DNA from 2 places in the Staphylococcus ratti genome. Region 1 is predicted to be linked to the other one. Evidence: riboswitches for the same ligand, from Rfam matches in the RefSeq annotation. Region 1 holds a riboswitch; the other holds the start of a gene.
What was found. Region 1 has a riboswitch for thiamine pyrophosphate ahead of thiO (glycine oxidase ThiO). Riboswitches for the same ligand answer to the same signal wherever they lie in the genome.
Positions count from the first base shown of each region.

Region 2: another riboswitch for thiamine pyrophosphate. It lies ahead of tenA (thiaminase II); the one in region 1 lies ahead of thiO (glycine oxidase ThiO).

Region 1 is NZ_CP086654.1:2,265,412-2,273,386, reverse strand. Features, by position in the region: gene ahpF (alkyl hydroperoxide reductase subunit F) at 1-695, opposite strand, end outside; gene ahpC (alkyl hydroperoxide reductase subunit C) at 970-1,539, opposite strand; gene LN051_RS11130 (NADPH-dependent oxidoreductase) at 1,950-2,705, shown strand; gene LN051_RS11125 (alpha/beta fold hydrolase) at 2,943-3,827, shown strand; gene LN051_RS11120 (L-cystine transporter) at 3,974-5,368, opposite strand; gene thiO (glycine oxidase ThiO) at 5,447-6,538, opposite strand; TPP riboswitch at 6,615-6,718, opposite strand; gene LN051_RS11110 (DNA-binding protein) at 6,745-7,347, opposite strand; gene LN051_RS11105 (hypothetical protein) at 7,462-7,975, opposite strand, start outside.
Region 2 is NZ_CP086654.1:715,177-723,151, reverse strand. Features, by position in the region: gene thiE (thiamine phosphate synthase) at 1-626, opposite strand, end outside; gene thiM (hydroxyethylthiazole kinase) at 629-1,423, opposite strand; gene thiD (bifunctional hydroxymethylpyrimidine kinase/phosphomethylpyrimidine kinase) at 1,425-2,231, opposite strand; gene tenA (thiaminase II) at 2,236-2,913, opposite strand; TPP riboswitch at 2,979-3,078, opposite strand; gene LN051_RS03310 (LysM peptidoglycan-binding domain-containing protein) at 3,180-3,923, opposite strand; gene LN051_RS03305 (single-stranded DNA-binding protein) at 4,454-4,771, opposite strand; gene LN051_RS03300 (YwpF-like family protein) at 4,961-5,401, shown strand; gene fabZ (3-hydroxyacyl-ACP dehydratase FabZ) at 5,615-6,055, opposite strand; gene LN051_RS03290 (DNA-directed RNA polymerase subunit beta) at 6,062-6,259, opposite strand; gene murA (UDP-N-acetylglucosamine 1-carboxyvinyltransferase) at 6,246-7,517, opposite strand; gene LN051_RS03280 (DUF1146 family protein) at 7,600-7,833, opposite strand.

The DNA.
Region 1 (7,975 bases):
CCAGTTTTTAAACCTTTACGTGCTGAATAAATTGCAGCACTTGCGCTTGCTGGTCCTCCACCAACAACAAGAACATCAAATGTTTCTTTACCTTCAAATTCAGATGCGTCAGGACCTTCGCCCAATTCATTTAAGATATCTGAGACAGTCATACGTCCGTTACCAAACGTTTCGCCATTTAAGAAAATAGCTGGTACAGCCATAATGTCTTCAGCTTCTTTTTTGAATACAGCACCGTCAATCATTGTGTGTGTAATGTTAGGATTTAATACAGACATTAAGTTTAATGCTTGTACAACATCCGGACATTTTTGACATGTAAGACTAACGAATGTTTCAAAATGAAGTGGTCTATCGATAGATTTGATTTGATCAATTACAGATTGTGATTCTTTCGGCGCACGTCCACTGACTTGTAATAGTGCAAGGACAAAAGAGTTGAACTCGTGACCAAGTGGAATACCAGCGAAAGTAATGCCAGTATCTTCATTTGGACGATTAACACTAAAGCTCGGTGTGCGCTTTAAGTTTGCATTTTCAACTGTAATGCGAGGTGACATTTCAGAGATTTCTTGAACTAAGTTGCTTAACTTCTCAGAGTGTTCATCAGTGCCAGCACTTAGTTTGAACACGACGTCACCTTCCATCAAATCAAGTAGTTGCGTAAGTTGTTGTTTTAACTCTTGATTTAACATATACAATTGGCCTCCTAAAATTTATGAATGGGTTAAGAGCGGGACAACAATCTCATTCATAAAAAGATTGCTGTCCCGCCCAGGCAATAATGAGGCGTTTGACAACCTTTATAAAAAGAGTAGAGAAAAAGGAATCAAACGCTTAATTGTATGCCTAAAACAAATTTATTTATCAGTTTAGAATGAGTTAACAAAATTTTCGGAATTAAATTTTCATACTGCGCGTAAAATCATCAAAAGATGACAGACGCGCAGTTAATTTCTAACTAGTTCCTTAGATTTTACCTACTAAGTCTAAACCTGGTGTAAGTGTATCGTTACCTTCTTCCCATTTTGCAGGACAAACTTCACCTGGGTTTTGACGTACGTATTGAGCAGCTTTGATTTTGTGTACTAATGTACTTGCGTCACGGCCAATACCGTCAGCATTGATTTCAGCAGCTTGTACGACACCGTCTGGGTCAACGATGAATGTACCACGTTGTGCAAGACCTGTAGTTTCATCTAATACGTCAAAGTTACGTGTGATTGCTTGTGATGGGTCACCAATCATTACATATTGTAATGTGCTAATCGCATCTGAATGATCGTGCCAAGCTTTGTGTACGAAATGAGTATCTGTTGATACAGAATATACATTAACACCAAGTTCTTGTAATTTCGCGTATTGGTTTTGAACGTCTTGTAATTCTGTTGGACATACGAATGAGAAGTCAGCTGGGTAGAAAACAACTACGCTCCAGTTACCTTTTAAGTCTTCGTGTGTTACTCCTACGAATTCATCAGTTTTTGCATTGTAAGCTTGTGCTGAAAATTCTTCAATTTGTTTACCGATTAAAGACATAATGAAATTCCTCCTAGAAATATGATAATAATTATTATTGATTAGAATACGTGCATTTCTTTAGCATGATTCCTTATTAATAATAATTCTAATCTTGAGTCTTATTATACACGAATTATAGAGCACGTCAAACGATAATGCTCATTTTTAGTTTAAATACAATTTAAAGAATGTTTAAATTAGCTTGTAAAATGAGAAAGCATACACAGATTATTACAATGTTTTTCAAAATCTCAATATCAATTACGTATAAATTTTCTCAATTAGGTGAGTTTTAATGGCAGCTTCCTAACTGAGTTTCCTAATGAAATGTGAGTAGCTATTGCCCAATATTTCTAACCAAACGGCTTTTATGCGTGGTGTAAAAGATTTTGATAAAATGTAGAAAAAGGCAATAAGGGGTGGCATTTATGTCAGATTATGTATACGATTTAGCGAAAAAACATCATTCTGTGAGAAAATTTAAACCAAACGCGATTCATCGAGAAGTTGTCAAAAAATTAATTGAAGCAGGTCAGATGGCTTCCACGTCCAGTTATTTACAAACTACAACGGTTATTGGCGTGGAAGACGTTGAAAAGAAAGAAGCTTTGAAAGAAGTCTCTGGTCAACCTTACGTTCTTGAAAATGGTTACTTGCTTGTATTTGTCATCGACTATCACCGTCATCAAATGGCTAGTAACAAACAAGATGTTAATTTAGAAAGCAGCTTTGAATCGGCAGAAGGGTTATTAGTTGGCACAGTAGATGCTTCGTTGATGGCACAAAATATTGCGCTAACGGCGGAGGACATGGGTTATGGCATTGTTTATTTAGGTTCATTACGTAATGATGTCATGCGTGTACGTGAAATTTTAGAGCTGCCAGAATATACTTTTCCTTTATTTGGTATGGCGATTGGAGAGCCTGCAGAGGATGAAGCAGGTACACCGAAACCGCGTTTACCGTTAGACCATGTATTTCACATTGATGGCTATTCGCATGATGAACAACAGTTAGAAGCGCAAATTGAAACTTACGATGAAACCGTGTCTAACTATTATAAAGCACGTACAAATGGAGAACGTACTGAAACGTGGTCAGAACAAACTTCTCAATTTATGAACAGTAAACAGCGTGTAGAAATGTTAGAATGGCTCCAAATTTCAGGATTTAATAAAAAATAGGATGTTAATTTTCCCGAAACGGCTTCAAAATTCGAAAGATTGAATTTTGAAGCCGTTTTATATTAAAGAAGGCGCGTCTTCAGCAGCAACGATACTTTTTTTAATTGGCTCTTTGGCATTTTAACCAATTACTTAGTGAAGATTAGATTTTTCAAATAATATGCTATAAAATTAAAATTGATTTATGTATAAATGAAAGACTCTGTTAATCAGATGAATATAGGAGTTGTAAATAAAATGAAAAGTAAACGTGCTTTTGAGAAATCAATATTATCTTCAGAATGGAAAGATATTACCATTCAAAGTGAAGCGCTTAAACGATATGAAATACCGGTTTCGGGATGTGACCTTATTGTTTACCATAGACCGGGAAGAGACAAAACGAAAAAACAGCATATCATTTTTTATCATGGTGCCTGCGGATGTAGTCAAATGTGGGAAAATCAGTACCATGCTTTCGAAAATTTTGATTTGTATTTCGTAAATGTTAGAGGGCAAGGTGAATCTTCTATGAAGCAAGGTGTACCGACTTATGAAGATGCTATAGAAGATGTACACAGAATGATGTCGTTTTTTAATATGGAAAAAGCGACTTTGGTAGGTCATTCATGGGGCGGAAATCCGCTTCAAGAATTTGTTTATCGTTATCCAGATAAGGTGAATGCGCTCGTACTCATAGGTAGTTGGGGACAACATAGAATCATGTCTGATAAGGAGAAAAAACAAATCAAGTATTCAAAAATAATTTATCGACTAATACCGTGGAAACTTGTAAGTCAACTTAACCCTAAAATGTGTTCGGATAACTTTAGAACCCAGTGCTATATTAAAAAAGCGCTCCTTGAATCGCACCGCTCGGTATTTTTAAATCTTGGTTTGAGCGCATATAAAGATGTGAGGGCAATTAAGCAATATAAAAATAATCCACCTATGTTATTGGTAAGAGGATCAGAAGATTTTCCTAAAGAATTAAACAGTATCTATACTTATTTAGAAGAAATTAACCCCAATGCACGTCAAGCTATTATAAAAAATACGAAACACCAACCTATGAATGATACACCGCAAGAATTGAACGATATTTTAAACTCATTTTTTGAAAAAGTATACTTAAAAATGTAGCGTTGAGTAGATACTCTAAATATATATCAAATAGCTATATATAATTGGGATAGCTCTTCCAAGGTGACAAAAAAGCCTCAAAATTCATTTTCTCGAATTTTGAGGCTTTCTTATACCCAGAGTATCAGTTTCTATTTTTGAATCAATTAGACATGGTCAGAAGCTAGTTCATCGTATTGATTAGATTTAAAAGTATCTTCATCTAATTGTTTTGTGATTTTAGCAGTACCTGTTCCGGCTAAAATGGAGTCATTCACATTAAGTGCTGTACGCCCCATGTCGATTAACGGTTCGACAGAGATTAAGACCCCTGCGAGACCTACCGGTAAGTTCAAAGCTGATAAAACAAGGATTGAAGCAAATGTCGCACCACCGCCAACACCCGCTACACCAAAAGAACTTAGCACAACGACGACAATTAACGTTAAAATGAATTGCCAATTGATTTCAACACCTGCCACTGGCGCTGCCATCATTGCTAACATGGCTGGGTAGATGCCGGCACAACCATTTTGACCAATAGATAAGCCGAATGAGCCAGAGAAATTCGCAATAGCAGGTGGCACACCTAAACGTTGTGTTTGCGTTTGAATGTTTAAAGGCAACGCGCCTGCGCTTGAACGAGATGTAAAAGCAAACAAAATAACTTCAGCCGTTTTCTTCATATATTGTAAAGGATTGATACCTAAAACGACTAAAATAAGCATATGAATGATATACATCGTCAGCAATGCAGCATAGGACGCAATAACGAATTTACCTAGCGTCCAAATGGCTGAAAAATCACTAGTCGCAATGGTTGTAATCATTATCGCTAAAATGCCGTACGGTGTTAAACGAAGTACGAAAGTGACGATGGCCATTACAAGGGCATAAACGGCATCAATACCTCGTTTGAGTAGACTTCCTTTTTCAGGTTCTTTACGTAAAACGCGTAAAAAGGCAAAGCCGATAAATGCGGCAAAAATGACTACTGCAATTGTAGAAGTTGCACGCGCCCCTGTGAAATCTAAAAATGGGTTTGCAGGTAATAATTCTAATATTTGAGCAGGTAATGTCGTAGCAGTCATTTCTTTAGCTTGGCTTGTGATTTCTGAACCACGAGCTTGCTCTGCTTGACCTAAATCGATTGAAGAGGCATCTAAACCAAACAGCATTGCATAAATGACGCCGACCATAGCGGCAATTGCAACAGTACCAATTAAAAACATAAAAATGAGTCCGCCCATTTTTGCGAACTTTTCTCCGATATCAATTTTGGTAAATGCTACTACAATTGAAACAAATACGAGAGGAATAACGATCATTTTTAAAAGTGACAAATACCCTTGTCCTACGATACCGATCCATTCTGTTGTTTGTGTTGTGATTTTGCTATTTGCTCCGTATGCAAGGTGCAAAATTAAGCCGAGTATAACACCTAAACCTAATGCCAAAAAGACACGTTTAGGAAATTTGATATGTTTTTTAGCCATCCAACCTAAGCCGACTAATACGAATATAAAAATGGCTAAATTGAGAATAATAAAAAATGTAGTCATTATCTATACGCTTCCTTTTAATTCCGATTTATAAAATAAGGATAATAGGTTATAGGTGTAAAAGCAAGTGTTATTTTACTATTGGTAGAAATATTCAAGTTTGTGCAATGCAGTTGCATCGCTTTGAATTGCTTTAGCCATTAAGTCTCCGACAATCGGAGACAAAAGTATACCATTACGATAATGACCTGTTGCGACATAGAGAGAATCAGAAATTTTCCCCATAATCGGATGTTCATTTGTGGTGATTGGTCGAATGCCTGTCCATGTTTTCACTGTACGATGATGACGTAATTTGGGTAACATCTCTTGGCTTGCGTCGTCTAACCACTTTAAATTGTTTTTATTATTCGTTGTTGACCAATTATCCCATTCTGAAGTAGCACCAATAAGGTAACGATTTGGTTTTTTAGGGACAATATAGCACCCATTTGTATTAAATAGTGTTGCTTGTGTTAAAGGAAAGGAAGTTTCGATGAGTTTCACATCGCCTTTAACGGCATGTGTATGGATGAAAATCCCTAAGTTATTTAATAATTTGCCACTCCACGCGCCTGCAGCAATGACTAAAATATCTGCATACATCGTCCCTTTAGATGTAGATACCTCATAACCTTCTGATTTCTGTGCAATGTGCAGTACTTCGGTATGAGGGGAGAAATGAATGTTGTTTTGTGTACTTACCGAACGGGTGAGTGCTTGAGTATATAAATTTGCATTGATTTGTGCATCGTCTTGAATTTTAAATGCGGCAGTTGATTCTAGTGAAAGGTGAGGGAACATACTGTACAATTCTGCATTTGAAAACCAATGGATACGATGATCATCTCGTTTTAAAAATGAATATTGCTGTTGAATTTTGGCTATGTCCTGCTTGTTTGTAGCGATTTTGATGAGACCATGGGATTGAAATTCAATATCTATGTCTGTTTCATTATAAAGTTGACGTGCTAGATCTGGCATCATCGCACGACTTTGCATCGCTAGGCGATAAAGTGGGGTGTCTTCGAAAAATTCATTTTGTGCGCCTAGCATACCTCCAGCAGCATAGGATGCATTCATTCGTGGAGTAGAGCGATCTATAATTGAAATGTGATAAGGACCCTTTGAAAGTTGTCGAGCAATGGATAAACCGATTACACCGCCGCCAATAATTATCACTTTTTGCATACAAAAAACCTCCTACACCATGTGCAAGAGGCTACGCTATATAGAAAAATACAAAGATATATCAATAGTTTAGATTATAAAATGCATTTTGCTTCCCTTCGTTGGTACTAACCACTTCAGGTTCAAAGAGTTAAGATGACGTCTTTCTCAGCTCAATTAAGAGCACCCCTAGCACATGTATTAAATTGGAATGTTATTAAACGATTTTAACCGCCAAATAGACGTTGCCAAAATCCTTTTTGTTCGTTGTTGTTTTTAATTGTTGTAACAAGCTCTTTTTGCTCTTTCGCTTGAGACTCGATACTTTCTTGTGTTTTGGATAACTGTTCAGTTTGTTGTTTTTGACTTTCAGTAATGGCGTTTAATGATTTTGTATTTGTTTCAAGTTGGCTGTTAAGCTGATTATGTAATGATTTTAATTCTTCTTGTTGTTTGTGTACTTGAGAAATCATTTGACCTAATAGTTGACGCTCTTCACGCATTTTGTCGATTTCAGCCTTAAGTTCTTGCATAACTTGTGGAAATTGTTGGTCACTTGGTAAGTTATGATTGTCCTCTTTAACGATAACTTGTAAAAAGTCTTTTTCTTGTTCAAGTTCTTCAAATGCAAGTTCGTAACTGTTTGTACGTCCAACACGTTCTGCAATTTCTTGGAATAACTCGATGTCTTCTTCTTGGAAATCCGTTGCTTCACGCCCACGGTACTCTGTTTTTTTCAATTGGTAGCCACGTTCTTCTAAGTGCTGTACAATTTTACGCACTTGCTTTTCACTTAGCCCTGATTTCAGTGCAAACTCTTTTGTTAGCATATGAATGAATCCTTTCTATATCAGTCTATTTAGACATACGGTAGTCTGAGTTCACTGACCCGTCAGTCTCACTTACACCTTATTGTAACGGCTTTGAAATACGATTTCAAGGGCTTATGCGTTCATATCTCTACTTAAGTCCATTTTTATGAGTAACGGGTAAATGACTTTACGCGGAATGCGATTGGCAAAAACGTACTTTAAGATATAGCATGATTTTACACTTGTGCCATAAATATCTTTAGTGAGAGGAATATTTGCTTTTATATATAAATCAAGTGGAACGGGCTTTCCTTTACGGTTCAGGGATGGTTGAACATAAGCAATTTGAGTTTGTTTTTCATAACCGTTTTCGGTTAAAAAATGGCGACGAAAAGCGATATCTTTCGTTACTTCATTATTGGCATCAGGTGCTTCAAGTGTGGATTCAAACATAAAAAAGTTAACATTTCGTCCGTGAAGTTGATTCGATAATTGATTAACCCCTTTTTCAATTTCAACTAACGTAGCTTTTAAATAAGCCTCACAATGTTCACCGGGTTCAGCAATGAGATATATGATGAAACCAGTGTTTGTTGTTGCCTCATAATGTGCTGTTGAGAAGCTCACCACGCGATTGTTTTCAATA
Region 2 (7,975 bases), 770 kb from region 1:
TGTAAATATTGCGTCACTGTTTTTTCAATATTTGCGCTATGCGTAATTGAAGAAATCGTCGCAATCCCATCAGCACCATTCTTTTTCAAAGACGCCACATTTTCTTCAGTAATGCCTCCAATGGCCACAATTGGAATGTTTTCATCATAATTCCTCATACGGCGAATCATTTCTACGCCACCTGATGGTTTAGCATCTGATTTAGAGAACGTTTGATAAACAGGACCTACGCCAATGTAATCGACATACGTTAAATCAGACTGATCATATTCTTTAAAATTACTGATACTTAATCCAATAATCTTATTTTTACATTGATGAATAAATGAATCTATTTTAGCGTCATCCTGTCCAACATGAATCCCGTCGGCATCAATTTTTAGAGCTAATTCCACATCGTCGTTCACAATAAACGGGACACCATATGAATGGCAAAGTTGCATTAATGTTCGAGCTTGTCGTTCTTTTGCTTCCCCTGTCAAAGCATGTGGGCCTTTTTCACGGAACTGAAACATAGTAATACCTGCTTCAAGTGCCTCTTTTAAAATCGCTTCTAAATTCCCCTTTTTAATATCTTGCGTGCCAGCAATAAAATACACGCGTAACTGGTCTCGTTGAAATCTCATGATTATTGCACTTCTCTCTTTTTAATTTCTTGGTGATAAGCTGCCGTATCCACTTGGCTTAAAGCATCTATAAATGAGACTAAAAATGTTCCTGGCGCATCCGCCCCCTCACTTAATTCGGCATGTTCTGCGGCAATGTTATAAATGGACACCGCTTCTACTAATGCTTCTAATTCTGGTTTTGGTTGTCGTAATAAAAATGAAGCAATGACCGCACCTAATAAACAACCTGCACCTGTAATTTTAGTAAGTAGCGGAACACCATTGTCCAATTCAATCACTTTGTTATCTTGAACAATCACATCTTTTTCACCTGAGACTACAATAGCTGTTTGAAATTGTTCATAAGCGCGTTTGGCAATAGTTATTGTATCTATATCATCTGAACTATCTGTGCCTTTCATCGTTGTCGATTCGTCTACTAAAGTTAATATCTCTGAAGCGTTTCCTTTTATAACAGCAACATCCACTTGAGCTAAAAATTGACGACAATAGTCTTTTCGAAATTGTGACGCACCTACTGCAACAGGATCAAAAACAATTGGAACACCTTGATCATTAGCTTGTTTCGCAATTTCGAGCATATCTTCTCCAGTTTTTCGAGTTAAAGTTCCTATATTAATGAGCAAACCTTGTGTGATTTTAAAAAAGTCTTTCGCCTCTTCTGGCGCTTCGCTCATCGCTGGACTCGCGCCTAATGCTAATAATCCATTCGCAGTAAAATTTTTGACGACATCATTGGTGTAACAAACTACAAGCGGTTGTGTTGCTCTCATTTTTTCTAAGTAACTCTTCATTCTAATCCCAACCCTTCAACTGTTGATAAGCGAAATGATTGACCGGGCCTCGCCCTTGCCCAATCTCAGGCGTATGCTCAATTGCTAATGAAATATAGGCTTTCGCTTTCGCTACCGCGTCATAAACAGACTTTCCTTTCGCAAGCTCAGCAGTAATGACTGCTGAAAAAGTACATCCTGTACCGTGTGTATGCAATGTATCAAAACGGGGTGCTGTAAATGTAAATTCTCCTTCTTTAGTAAACAAATAATCACGTGCATCCCCTTCCAAATGCCCGCCTTTTAAAACAACCCCTTTGGAGCCAATTTCATTGATAAAAAAGCGTCCAGCTTTTTTTATCTCTGCTTCTGTTTGCAGTTTCATTTGGGTAATTTCTTCAGCTTCTGGAATATTAGGTGTGGCAACATCTGCAAGTGGCAGCAACGTATTTTTTAAAGCTTGTCTCCCTTGTGGCGCCATTAACGAATCGCCACTTTTCGCAATCATAACTGGATCGATCACATAAGGAATAGACTTACTTTTAATCTGGTTTGCTATCATAGTCATCATATCTATAGTTGGTATCATACCTGTTTTTAAAGCATGTGGTGGTTCGTCAGAAAATACACTTTCAAGTTGCTCTTCCACCCACGTTTGCTCTAAATTATGAATGTGTTGTACACCCAAAGAGTTTTGAGCTACGATACTCGTTATTGCCGCCATTCCATAAACACCACAGGAATGAAATGACTTTAAATCTGCCATGACGCCGGCACCGCCAGAAGGATCTGTACCTGCAATCGTTAATGCGATTTTTAATTTATTCATTGTTTTATCCCCCAAAATTCCATGTTTCTTGGTGATACGACATATTGAAAAAGTTTCGCTCATGCATTGTACTTTCTAAAAAGTTTCGTTTTAGTTGTTCTCGCTCTGCATCAGACGCATGCTCTGCACATGCATTCAACCACGTATCAATGTGTTCCATTAATTCATCCATTCCCTCAGCATAAAATTCAAACCATGCTTTTAATGGGTGGTTAGCGTCAAAGTCTACTTCACGTAACGCGCGTTGCGCAATTTGTTGATAGACGTATGGACAAGGTGCCATTGCAGCAATCGTATAGGCCACATCATCATAATGATAGGCATTAAAGTACATGTGCTTAATATAATGATCCGCAGAAGGATACCATTCTCCTTCTTTAATAATTTCATTATACGGTACTTTGACATAATCTGCGAGAATATGATGCGCTTCAACTTCCCCAGAAGCTGCAAATGCGATCTGTTCCGTCAAAAATTCAATTTCTTCTTTAGAATCCACTTTAGGAATTAACAATGCATAAATTTTGGCAAATTCAAATAAGTAGCGTGCATCCGCTCTTAAATAATGTTTGATTGCCTCTTCAGGAATATCCCCTTGAATCATACCTTGAATAAATTCATCACCATAAATACCATCAATAATTGTTGACGCCTCACGTTTAACAATTTCAGAAAATAACATAAAAAAACTCCTTTCAAATGAAAAAAGACTACATGATAAAGTAGCCTAGTCATCATAAAAAGGATTTAATGTCTACGCTACTTCCCTACGCTAGTGTTAACTATATCAGGTTCAAAGGGTCTGAATATCATTCATCTCAACCATACGGTTCCCCTAGTAGTCTTTTATTTAATTAAATTAAACGTAACAAAACCATTACAGAATATCAATAAAAAAAAGCACCGACTCAAAAATAAGTCAGTGCTTCAGACGATTTCTACAATCGCCTACCACCATCCGTTAGCTAAACGGAATTGAACTGCACGCTCTACAGAACCGTAACGTGAGTTTGCATAATTAATCATACCTTGAGTTTGAGTAGCTACACTACCTGTTCCCCAAGCTTCTTTTGTTTGACCAAGCCCTCTGTAACCTGTTGGGCTAACGATATTAGGATTACCACCTGATTCAGGTAAAACGATAGAATTCCACATTGCAGGTGTACCACCAGCATTAATAAATTGTTGATATACAGAACCAGAACCAGCAGCTGTTGATGGTGCTTGGTAATGAGATGTTGGTTGAGTTTGAACATGTGAATATGACGGCGTTACATATTGAGTTGCTGGTGCTGTATAAGTTTCATATGAACCAGACGTCGTGTAATTTACAGGTGCTGAATAGCTTGTAGATTGGTTGTAAGTAGCTGTTTCGAATGAACCAAAGCTAGATGACGTTGGTAAAACAAAGTTTTGCGTTGAAGTAGCACTGTGTGCTGCTGCCGCTGCCTCTGTTACATATAATTTTTCACCAGCGATGATAAGGTCAGATTTTAAATTATTCCAGTCTTTTAATTGTTGTACAGTAACATCGTATTTCTTTGAAATTTTATTTAAAGTATCACCCCATTGAATGAAGTGAACACCTTCTTGAACTTGTGTATGCTCTTGATGCGCTGCTTCAGCATTAGTAGCAAATTGTGCCGCTGCTAATAAACCTACTGTTGATGTTGCTAAAAGTAATTTTTTCATTTAGTAATCCTCCAGTAATTGGTATGAAAATCTGTTATGTTCACAAATAATATAGCACCAGTCTTTTTCAAAAAGATGACATTGACATTAAATAAAGTACCATTTTCATTACAAATATATTACAAAGTAAAACGAGGACATATCGCGCCCTCGCTCAACTACGTATATAAAGCTTAAAAATAAGCGGAGATATCTACATATTTAATGTCAATACACGTAGATAAATCTCCGCTTTAAGTGAATAAATGAAACTATTTTTGAGCGACGGGCGCATAGGCTAACGAAATCAAAAGGATTTCTATCCCCTATTGTTTCACTCAATATAATAGGCATTAATACACATGTGAGAAAAAAGATTAAAGTGAAAATAAAATTGAGTAGAAATATACGATATCATTGTTCAATGGTTCGTGTTTCATGTCATTGGAAAGATCGGGAGTAGGAAAGTAAATGGTTATAAGGTTTAGTATAAATGGATGATATTATCGTTTAATAAGCTTGGATTATTGGAATAGTGCTTTTTCACAGAGCTATGAGGATAGATGTTCTAATTGGAAAATAACCAATTCAGTTGCATAGCGTCGCTCTCCTTGATACTCATATCTTCGGCTTTGTATTTGGCCACTGATTGCAACGCGTGTCTCTTCTTGACATGTTTCATGAATATAGGTTGCAACGGTTCCAAAAGCTTTACAATTTAAATAATCAAAAATAGGTTTATCATGTTTGCTTTTATAATCCCGTTTTACCTTTAATGAAAAAGTGACAAATGGGGTTTCACCAGTATCAAAATAGTTAGGGGCTTTAGTAATGATACCTGTCGCTTGAAACTGATTTATCAATGTCACCTCCTTTCTGTATGACACTATCATACGCATTTCATGCCGTTAATGGCAAGCTTTGAAAAATGGTATATTGCGTATCAAACTGATACTATTCATCATACATTTCAGGAATTTTTTCAAAATTTACGTTATAATTGAAAATAAATATTCTTATTTCGTAAAATTGAGAAAGTTTTAAGGGGGTACGAATCAATGAAGACATTTAAAGCCTTGCGTTTTCAAATTGTATCTGAAAATGGTGCAGTGACTGAATATGAATTAAAAGATGGCGTCATTATAAACAAAGAAAATAGTGGGACTGGTTGGTTATTGGAAATCGTAATATCCGATATCCATTTAGAAGAAATGCAAGCATATATGGACGCTGAAGCGTTGTTAGATATTCGCGTCGTCATTACACGACCATCGAACGATCCCGCTTTGTTTGATGCAACGATCAAACATATTACACCACTCAAAGAAACGATATCTGTCGTCTTTGAATGTCACATTTATACATTGCGTCAAGTTTATGCAGAAAATTTACTAGAACAATTAGTTAGTGAGGGCCTTGAAGGCGAAGCACTTATAAAAACATTTAATCGCATGATGCAATCTAAGCCTCGACTTAAAGATGAAAGACAAGAAGAATAAGTAAACAATAAGGCTAACAGATAGCACATACATTATCTAATGAGAAACCACTGTTTAATCATGCACCGTTTCATATACGCACGATGAGATTAGGATTACAATTTGTGTTAAGTATGTCATTTCCTTAAGCGCCCTAACACAATAATACGTGATACCCTAGCCTCATCGTTTTATTTTCTCAAAATATAAATGCTTTATCTGAGCCTCTAGCAATTATTGAGGATCTTGTAAGGCAAAAGTTAATTCGCATTGGCAAGCTACTTGTCCATCCACAGTAGCTTTTGCAGTACCTTTACCAATTGGACCTTTAATTTTAGTGATTTCAACTTCTAATCTTAACGTATCTCCAGGGACAACTTGCTTTTTAAAACGACATTTATCAATTCCTGCAAACAAAGCAAGCTTACCTTTATTTTCTTCACTATTTAACATCGCAACAGCACCCGTTTGTGCTAATGCTTCTGTAATCAGTACACCTGGCATTACAGCATATTCTGGAAAATGTCCTTGGAAAAAGGGTTCATTTCCAGACACTTGTTTAATACCTACACAACGTTGACCAGGTTCATATTCAACCACTTTATCAATAAGTAAAAAAGGTTGACGATGTGGAATGATTTGTTTAATTTCGTTGTAGTTAAAAATTGTTTCCATTATGAACTAACCTCCAATGATTTCTTTAAAATGTTCCCAAAATTTGGGATTCAGCGCATCCAAAATATTATCTTGGTTAATTAAAAAGCCCATCATTAACCCTATAAAGAATAAAGCAACGGCGACGATTATAAATAACGTGAGTTGCACACTAACTAATCGTTGTAACCACGACCAGAGTGCCCATGAATTATTTTTTAGCATTGATACGTTCAATATTTGCGCCTAAATCTTTTAATTTTTCATGGAAGTTCACATATCCACGGTCAAGATGCTTTAATTCTGTTACTGTTGTTTCACCTTTAGCAACTAATCCAGCTAAAATCAATGCAGCTGCTGCACGTAAATCAGTGGCTTTAACTTGCGCACCTTGCAGTTCACTTCTGCCTTCAATTTTAGCGCTACGGCCTTCGACAGAAATTTGAGCGTTCATTCGCTTAAATTCACCTACGTGCATAAAACGATTTTCAAAAACCGTTTCTGTAATGACTTTGTGCCCTTCAGCAGTTAATAATAACGCCATCATTTGTGACTGCATATCGGTTGGAAAACCTGGGTGTGGTAATGTTTTAATATCTACAGGATTTAACTTTTCAGGCGCCGTAACACGAATCCCTTCTTCTGTTGTTTCAAGATGAACGCCCATTTCTTCAAGTTTATAAACAAGGCTTGTCATATGTTCTTGAATGGCACTTTTAACTAAAACATCACCGCGTGTAATCGCTGCAGCAATCATAAACGTACCCGCTTCAATACGATCTGGAATGATGGAATGCTGTACGCCGGACAATGTTTCTACACCATTGATGATAATTGTATCTGTTCCAGCACCTTTAACGTCTCCGCCCATTTCATTGATATAGTTCGCTAAATCAACAATTTCAGGCTCTCTCGCTACATTTTCAATCACTGTACGGCCCTTAGCTAATGACGCCGCCATAATAATATTTTGTGTAGCACCTACACTTGGAAAATCTAAATGGATATCATTACCTATTAAACCTTGTGGGCTTTCTGCATAAATGTAGCCTGCTTCTTGATGAATTTCAGCACCTAAAGCTTCAAAGCCTTTTAAATGCTGTTCAATAGGTCTTGAACCGATAGCGCATCCACCCGGCAATGCTACTTTAGCTTTCCCAAGTCGCGCTAAAAGTGGTCCCATAACTAAAATGCTTGCACGCATTTTACTTACATATTCATAAGGTGCTTCCTCTTTTAACTCTTTCGAAGCATCTACAGTAACAGATTGTTTTTTCTCATTATATTTCACTTTAGCGTTTAAGACACTGATGACGTTATTGATTGTTTCAACATCGCTTAAAGCAGGTACATTGATAAGCTCACTTTTACCTTCACTCGCTAGCAATGAAGCTGTAATAATCGGTAATACAGCATTTTTAGCTCCTTCAACTTGAACTTCCCCTTTGAGGGTATTGCCGCCTTTTACAATAATTTTATCCATGTTATTTACATCCTCCACTATTTACACACTTACATAATTAATTATAAACTTCTTGCAATACGCTTAAACTTATCTTACAAATTTATTTGAATAAGTATTGAATTTGAGTTGAAAATTGTAATAAATCAATAATAAAATCACTCACGCTCGTTCCAAGCAAAATCGCAACAAATATCATTGCAACCTGAACTTGCAGTGGGTAACCTTTTTTAAAAAATTGATCTAATCGGATCGCATTTAAAAACCAATACGCAACACAAATACAGAGCACATGCATGATAAGATGTACAACCGCAAATTGTCCTAAATATTCCATTGCATTATGTTGCCCCTTTTAAGTTAATCTTATTCAATTTTACATGATTTACACGTTAATTCCCAATGTAATCGTCTATGTCTATACCTGTAGTGAATTTCTATCTTTTTATTAAAGAATCACATAAATAACATCATACGTC